2 regions of the Mitsuokella apri genome follow, and region 1 is predicted to be linked to the other one. Evidence: a T-box and tRNA genes for the amino acid it is inferred to sense, from the RefSeq annotation. Region 1 holds a T-box; the other holds one or more tRNA genes.
What was found. A T-box is a leader RNA that pairs with one kind of tRNA and senses whether it is charged. The one in region 1 lies ahead of leuS (leucine--tRNA ligase), so its partner is inferred to be a tRNA-Leu.
Positions count from the first base shown of each region.

Region 2: it encodes a tRNA-Leu, which carries the amino acid that the T-box ahead of leuS (leucine--tRNA ligase) is inferred to sense. The anticodon was not compared.

Region 1 is NZ_JBHYRS010000001.1:268,050-272,305, reverse strand. It holds gene ACE419_RS01320 (tRNA (adenine(22)-N(1))-methyltransferase) at 1-385, shown strand, start outside; gene ACE419_RS01315 (Nif3-like dinuclear metal center hexameric protein) at 379-1,185, shown strand; gene ACE419_RS01310 (YitT family protein) at 1,213-2,154, shown strand; T-box leader at 2,201-2,408, shown strand; gene leuS (leucine--tRNA ligase) at 2,454-4,256, shown strand, end outside.
Region 2 is NZ_JBHYRS010000002.1:321,440-325,695, reverse strand. It holds gene queA (tRNA preQ1(34) S-adenosylmethionine ribosyltransferase-isomerase QueA) at 1-981, shown strand, start outside; gene ACE419_RS04475 (hypothetical protein) at 1,368-1,700, shown strand; tRNA gene ACE419_RS04470 (tRNA-Leu) at 2,011-2,097, opposite strand; gene ACE419_RS04465 (hypothetical protein) at 2,315-3,751, shown strand; gene ACE419_RS04460 (5-methyltetrahydropteroyltriglutamate--homocysteine S-methyltransferase) at 3,874-4,256, opposite strand, start outside.

The sequences.
Region 1 (4,256 bases):
ACTGGCCGCTTCGCCCAAAATCGTGGCAGGGCTTAAGACGCTGATCCTGCAGCCGCAGGGAGGCGCTGCCGAGCTTCGCCAGTGGCTTTATAAAAATCACTGGTATATTGCTGATGAGACGCTGGCACTCGACGACGGCCGCATTTATGAGATCATTATGGCTAAACGCGGCCGCCGCAAGATGCCGTCGCCGCTGCTCTTAGAGATCGGCCCGATGCTCTGGCAGAAAAAGCCGCCTCTTTTGCGCCATCACATTGAGTCGCTTTTGTTTCAGCAGCGGCGCGCCGCTGCCGGCATGGAAAAGAGCGAGAAAGCGCGGAAATCCAAGAAGTATCAGGCGGCCGTTCGTCATATCAAGGAATTGGAGGAGCATTTGTCATGGTGAAATGTCAAGTTGTCATGGATGCGCTCGAGCGCATCGCACCGCGTCATTTAGCAGAGGACTGGGATAACCCGGGACTGCTCGTCGGCAGCCCGCAAAGGGAGGTCAGCCGCATCCTCACGGCCCTCGATGTCAGCGACAGCGTGGTCCGTCAGGCTATCCGCGAAGGAGCCGAGATGATCGTCGCGCACCATCCGCTGATCTTCCGTCCAATCAAGAAAATCCGCACGGATGAGCCGCTCGGCCATCGCCTGCAGCTCCTGCTGCAGCACGATATCGCCGTGGCAGCAGCGCATACGAATCTCGATATCGCGCGCGGCGGCGTCAATGATGTGCTCGCCGAAGCCATCGGCCTCGGCAAACTCTCGAGTTTTGTCATCACGGCACAGGCTGAGGACGGCCAGACAGAGAGCCTCGGCCGTATCGGCACACTTCCGCAGCCGATGACCATCCGTGAATTTGCCGAGCAGGTGCGCCATGCCCTGCCAACCGAGCACGTGCGCTTTGTCGATGCCGGTGACCGTCCCGTGCGCAAAGTTGCTCTCTGCAGCGGCGCCGGTGCAGAATTCATCGCAAAAGCCGCGGCCATGGGCGCCGATGCCTACGTGACGGGCGATGTGCGCTATCACGATGCCCAGCACGCCGCCGAGCTCGGCATGCACGTCATCGATGCCGGCCATTTCGGCACGGAATTCCCTGTTGTCGAGGTCCTCGCCGAGCGCCTGCGCGAAGAGCTGCAGGATCAAGGCCATGTCGAAGTCATCGCCGACCGCAAGTCAAAGGACTTTTTCTCGCTGGCCTGATTTGGGTCAGAGAAAGAGAGCGTCTCTATGAATCAGAATATCTGGCGCAAGCATGCCCTGCGTTATTTCCAGATTACACTGGGCTGCCTGCTCGTCTGTCTTGGCTTCAACCTCTTTTTGATACCGGCGCATCTCCTGACGGGCGGCATCAGCGGCGTTGCGCTCATCATTTACTACCTGACGGACCTGCCCGTCGGCATGCAGAACCTCGTTTACAATCTGCCGATTCTCTATCTTGCCTATCATGTTTTTGGCAAGCTCTATGCCGCGGACACGATTTTTGGCACAGTGGCCCTTTCCGTCATCCTCGATGCGACGCATTTTCTCGTCGGCTGGAGCATCTGTCAGGACCCCATGCTCAATTCGATTTTTGGCGGCGTGCTCGCCGGCGTCGGCTTCGGCATGGTCTTTCGCGCGAACGCCAACACGGGCGGTCTCGATGTCATCGCGGCCGTCACGAAGAAATATTATTCCGTCGATGTCGGTACGGTCGTTTTCATCCTGAACTTCCTGATTATCATGGGCTCGGTGGCCCTCTTTGGCATCGAGGTCGCACTGTTCAGCATCGTTTCGATTTATGTCACGGCGGAGCTCACGAACCGCGTGGCAGCCGGCCTCAACCGCGAGAAATCTATCTTCATCGTCTCGCCGCAGGCCAGGGCCATCTGCAGCGACATTATGGAGAATGTCCACCGCGGCGCGACATTTATCGACGGGCGCGGCGGTTTTGCCGAGGAGCCGAAGAATATTCTGTTCGTCGTCGTGAGCCTCACGCAGGTCAGCCGCGTCAAGACCATCGTCAATCATCACGACCCGCAGGCCTTCATGATTGTCTCGGATACGTCGGAAGTCTCGGGCAAGGGCTTTACGCTTGACTGCGAGAGCTACGAGGATGCCCGCCGCAAGTGGCAGCAGACGCACGAAAAGCAGCTGGCCTTTGAAAGCAGCCATGCACCGAAAGAGAAATAGTTGACGATATGGATTTTCGCGGCTATAATAAGTCATATGTAAATGCGTAAATCCGATGAAGGCAGAGCAGTAGGCAAAAGGAGCCCCAAGAGAGCCAGCGGCAGGTGAGAGCTGGCGGCAGAATTTGCTGAACTCACTGCTGAGGAGCTGCTGGGGAGGCCTTAAAGCCAAAACAGCTGACGTCAGCCGCGTTAAGGCTCCGAGAGGATGCTCAGGCATCAAGCAGGGTGGTACCGCGAATCATCGTCCCTGGCTGTCAGAAATGACGGCCGGGGACTTTTTATTTAGGAGGAAACAGCATGGAAAGATATTCGCCGCAGGACATCGAGGCAAAATGGCAGAAAAAATGGGAAGAGGGCAAGGTCTATAAGACAGAAGCAGACCCGAACCGCCCGAAGTATTATGCACTCGAGATGTTCCCGTATCCATCGGGCAATCTGCACATGGGTCATGTGCGCAACTACGCCATCGGCGACGTCATGGCGCGCTACAAGACGATGGAAGGCTTCAATGTGCTGCATCCGATGGGCTTTGACTCCTTCGGCATGCCGGCCGAGAACGCGGCCATCAAGCACGGCGTAAAACCGGCCGACTGGACGTACAGCAACATCGAGAACATGGAAAAGCAGCAGAAGAAGCTCGGCCTTTCCTACGACTGGGACCGCGAAGTCAAGACGTGCGACCCTTCCTATTATAAATGGACGCAGTGGCTCTTTGAGCTCTTCTACAAGCGCGGCCTCGCCTACAAGAAAAAAGCATCGGTCAACTGGTGCGATACGTGCGGCACGGTTCTCGCGAACGAGCAGGTCATCGACGGCAAGTGCTGGCGCTGCGACCATGAGGTCCACAAGAAAGACCTGTCGCAGTGGTTCCTCAAGATTACGGATTATGCCGATGTGCTCCTGAAGGACCTCGACAAGCTCAAGGGCTGGCCGGAGCGCGTCAAGACGATGCAGGACAACTGGATTGGCCGCAGCGAAGGCCTTGAGTTCAACCTCGAGGCACCGGAACTCGGCGAGAAAATCGCGGCTTACACGACGCGTCCGGATACGGTCTACGGCATCACGTTCCTCGCTCTCGCTGCCGAGCATCCGCTCGTCGACAAAATCTGCGAGAACAACCCGAAGGCTGAGGAAATCAAGTCTTTCGTCAAGCGCACGCGAAACCAGAGCGAGATTGAGCGCACGTCGAGCGAGTCCGAAAAAGAGGGTATCTTCACGGGTGCATACTGCATCAACCCGTTCAACGGCAATAAAGTCCAGATCTGGGTCACGAACTACGTTCTTGCCGACTACGGCACGGGCGCGGTCATCGGCGTTCCGTCCGAGGATTCGCGTGACTGGATGTTTGCGACGAAGTACAACATCCCGAAAATCATCACGCTGCAGCCGCGCGACCATGAGCTCAAGCTCGAAGAAATGACGGAAGCGTATACGGACAAGGACGGCGTGCTCGTCAACTCCGCGGAATTCACGGGCATGGACATCAAGGAAGCCATGAAGGGCATCATGGACAAGGCCGAAAAAGAGGGCTTTGGCAAGCGCCGCGTCAACTTCCGCCTGCGCGACTGGCTGATTTCGCGTCAGCGCTATTGGGGTGCACCGATTCCGGTCATCAACTGCCCGCACTGCGGCGAGGTGCTCGTACCGGAAAAAGACCTGCCGGTCATGCTGCCGGAAGATGTCTCGTTTGAGCAGGGCTCGCTTTCGCCGCTGGCGTCGAGCGAGAGCTTCGTGCACTGCAAGTGCCCGAAATGCGGCGCCGACGCGACGCGCGAGACGGATACGATGGATACGTTCATCTGCTCCTCGTGGTATTACCTGCGCTATACGGACCCGCACAACGACAAGGAGCCGTTCGCGAAGGATAAAGTCAACTACTGGGCTCCTGTCGACCAGTACATCGGCGGCATCGAACATGCCATCCTGCATCTCTTGTACTCGCGCTTCTTCACGAAGGTTCTGCATGATGCCGGCCTCGTCGACTTCGATGAGCCGTTCACGAACCTTCTGACGCAGGGCATGGTCCTCAAAGACGGCTCGAAGATGTCGAAGTCGAAGGGCAATGTCGTCTCGCCGGAAGAAATCATCGCGAAGTACGGC
Region 2 (4,256 bases), on a different contig from region 1:
GACCTCAAGGAATTTTTGGAGCCTGGCGATACGCTGATTTTCAACGATACGCGCGTCATGCCGGCACGCCTCATCGGTCACCGCGACCAGACGGGCGGCAAGGTCGAGGTCTTCCTGCTGCGCCGCCTCGATGCAAACCATTGGGAAACGCTCGTCAAACCAGGCAAAAAGGCTAAGCCGGGCAATGTTATCAACTTCGGCGATGAACTTTCGTGCACGGTGACGGAACACACGGACTTTGGCGGCCGCATCGTCGAATTCCATTACGACGGCATCTTCGAGGAAATCCTCGACCGCCTCGGCGAGACGCCGCTGCCGCCGTACATCCACGAAAAACTCGAGGACAAGGAACGCTATCAGACCGTCTACAACCGCGAGGAAGGCTCTGCCGCCGCGCCGACGGCCGGCCTGCACTTCACGAAAGAGCAGATGCAGGAGCTCAAGGACATGGGCGTCAACCTCGGCTTTGTCACGCTGCACGTCGGCCTCGGCACGTTCCGTCCGGTCAACGTCGAGAACATCGAGGAACACGAGATGCATAAAGAGTACTACTGCATCCCCGACGAGACGGCCAAGCTCATCATGGACACGAAAAAAGCCGGCCACCGCGTCATCGCCGTCGGCACGACGAGCATCCGCACGCTCGAATCCGCCGCCACCGCCAAAAACGAAATCGCCGGCCGCAGCGGCTGGACGGGCATCTTCATCTATCCGGGCTACGACTTCAAGATTGTCGATGCCATCATCACGAACTTCCACCTGCCAAAATCCACTCTGATCATGCTCATCAGCGCCTTCGCCGGCCGCAATTTCGTCCTGCAGGCCTACAAAACCGCTGTCGAGATGAAATATCGCTTCTTCTCGTTCGGCGATGCCATGTTCATCAAGAGACCGCAGCCCCTCGCAGAACGCGCGGAAGAGCTCAAGGAACTTGAAGAGCTCGACAAAAAGCGCGAAGCTGAAGCAGCACAAAAAGAATAAAAGACAAAACAGCCTTCTCGCAGGAGAGGGCTGTTTTGATGTTACAACTTTTCAGATAGAAATTAAATATTTGAATATTATGTCGGAAAGCATAGGATTTTATCGGCATCCCTTTACTATATGACCATAGCAGATTCTTTCCATATTTCATTCAACCCATCCATTTCTGAGCCACTGCCTTCGCGGCAGTGGTTGCTTTTTTTACTCAGATGAGATGCCAACAACAGTTTTCTGGGCTTTTCGACTTTCTTTATGGTATAATGAAAGCAAAAAAGGGGTGCTTGCTTTGACACGAGAAGAAGAGCTTTTGCGGCACTCGAGCTGCATTTTCTCGAGATTCCAAAATACGCGAGGCGCCGAAAAAGCCAATCAGCCAGCTGACAAAGATGGAACGCTGGCTCGCGTATTTTGCCAACCAGCTGACGAAAGAAGAACGGAGGGAGCTGGCGATGAAAGATGAAAAAATCAAAGACGCGCTGGATGCAACGCAGGTCTTTTTGAGCGACAAAGAGGAGCGCCGCCGCTACATCAACCGCGAGATGGCCATCATGGACCGCCGCTCCGAACTCGCTTCGGTCCGTGACGAGACCATGCTGGAAAATATACGAAACTTTGTTGCCGGCACTGGCTGGAGCGCAGAGCGCGTAATGGATATGCTCAAGATCCCCGAACAGGACCGCCCGCGCTATCTTGACATGCTCCAGAAAAACCTGCATTGACTTAAATACGCGAAGAGCCCTTCATCTGTGACTGAATGAGAGGCTCTTTGCGTCCGTGGGCGGCGCAAAAGGCGTAGATTGAAAAAGGTTGGCTAAACCGGGTCAGCATTTTCGGCAAGTATTCTTTTCGCCTCAATAGCGGCAGTCATGGAGGAACTCGCGCGTGAAGTCGGTAATTAACAAAAAAGGCCCCCTGAAAAGGGGGCTGAAATCAAACATCTGAAATTGGCATTACTAATGGCATTACTAATCTCGAAAAAGCCAACAAAAAAGACCCCGCGAAAACCCCGCGAAGCCTTGTATTTCCTAGTGGTGCCGAAGACCGGACTTGAACCGGTACGTTGTTGCCAACGGCAGATTTTGAGTCTGCTGCGTCTGCCAATTCCGCCACTCCGGCGTAACGACCATGTACCATGTGTCATTAACATAAAATATTATAACAGTATAGGGCCAGACTGTCAATGTATGATGCGAATTTTAGATGGATTTCCAGGCAGAACTTCTCTAAACGTTCTTAGCATGAAGAAAAAGCCTATGGCATGGCAGGAGTATCCATGATGTGCGCGGAATAATAAATACATACGACAATCATGACGGAAAGTGGGGAATGTGACATGAGGAAGAAGCCCGAGAAGCATACGAAGGCTGTTCCTAAGGAATTGTACGATAAGATGTTTGAGAAAATGCAGGATGTTTTTGTTACGGACGAGGAATATGAACGCATGACGCCGGAACAGAAGAGAAAATGCGTGGAAGAGGCGATGGAGAAATTCAGCCGGATCATGGATGAGGCATCAGCGCAGATGTCAGATGATGATTACGATGATTATGACGAAGACGATGTGCTCGACCATTATCCGTATGGCGATATAAATTTTGACGAAGAGGACAGCGACGTTTTCTATGATGATGAGTCCAGCCTCGTAGACGCCGGCGGCAACATGTATTACCGTGATCCCACGCCGTTTCGGGAGACGCTGGACGGGTATACGAAGAGCGAGCTGATCACCATTGCCGAAGCGCGGGGTATCCACATCCGAAAATCGCTGCACAAGGCGGAATACCGGATGCAGCTCGTTTTGGAAATGCTGAATCCGGACCGGATGCGAAACATTCTTTTATGGCTGCCGCATGAAGAAATGCAGGCTCTGCTGCAGCTGCTTGAGGAAAAGCCGCCCGCGGATATGATGGATATGTTCCCGGAGCCGGCTCAGCTGGAGACCGTCCCGTATTTTGGTCTGCCGAATCTTCTGGAAATGGGCTATTTGTCGGAGCTGTTCGTTCACGACTACGTAATGCCGCAGGATGTTGCCGATATAATGCAAAATTTGCTGACGGTGGATTTCTGGGTGGAATATCGCCAGACGGCCTGGATTGAGTCGGCCGTTTCACTGGCCGAAGATATCTATGACGTTTATCCGCTGTCTGTGCTCATGCAGATGCTTCGCCAGCGGCCGGACTTTTCGTGGACGGAACAGGAGGTTTTGGAACATCTGGCAAAGGTGCCAACGGAAATGCAGACAGTTTTTTACCAGGATGGATGGCTGCGCCCGGACCTGGAGGAAGAGCCGGAAGAGAATCCGCCTCTTTCAAAGGATGCCGTTTACTATATTCCGACGCAAAGTGAAATCTGGAGCCATGAATTTTTGGACAAGAGCAGTGAGAGGGTCTGGAAGGCCATGTTCCAGCTTTTGGGCAATAAGTGGCCGTATCTGCAGGAAACCTCGTTTTATGAAGTCCTGCCGGACATTATGACGATGGCCTTTGCGCAGAATATGGCAGAGCCAAAGAGCAAGGATATTCTTTTTGCGATTCTGCAGGCTGTTCCGGAGCTTGAGACTGCAGAACGCCATGCGTTGGTCCGAGATATGCTGCCGTTCCTGAAAAAAATCCACGACCATGCCCGTCTGCCGTCGCAGCACGGTTTTTCCAAAATTGAGCTCAAGGAGCAGAAAAAACAGGAAAAAGCCGCGCAGCGTCAGGCGCGCAGGGCTGAGAGGGCACAGCGCAAAGTCATTTCTCTGGCGGAGCGGCGCAAAGGGAAAAAATAAATACAACGGCTGTCTGCGCTTCGCCGGAGAACTGTGTGCAGCACCTTATATAGCACCATATAGATAGGAAGAAAAACAGCACGGATGACTTTGTCTCCGTGCTGTTTCGTATTTCTATTTCCTTATTTGCCCCAGACTTCTTCGGCGATTTCTTTGACGAGGCGGATTTTGGCCCATTCTTCGTCTTCGGTCAGGAGGTTGCCTTCTTCCGTCGAGGCGAAGCCGCACTGCGGGCTCAGCGAGAGCTGGTCGAGCGGCAGATATTTTTCGGCTTCGTGGATGCGGGCGATGACGTCCTCTTTTTTCTCGAGCTCTGGCGTCTTGGACGTCACGAGGCCGAGGACGACTTTCTGGTCCTTGATGAAGCGCAGCGGTTCAAAGCCGCCGGCGCGGTCGGAGTCGTATTCGAGGAAGAAGCCGTCGACATGGCAGTGGGAGAAGAGAATGTCGGCAACGGGCTCGTAGCCGCCGGCGGAAGACCAGGTCGAACGGAAATTGCCGCGGC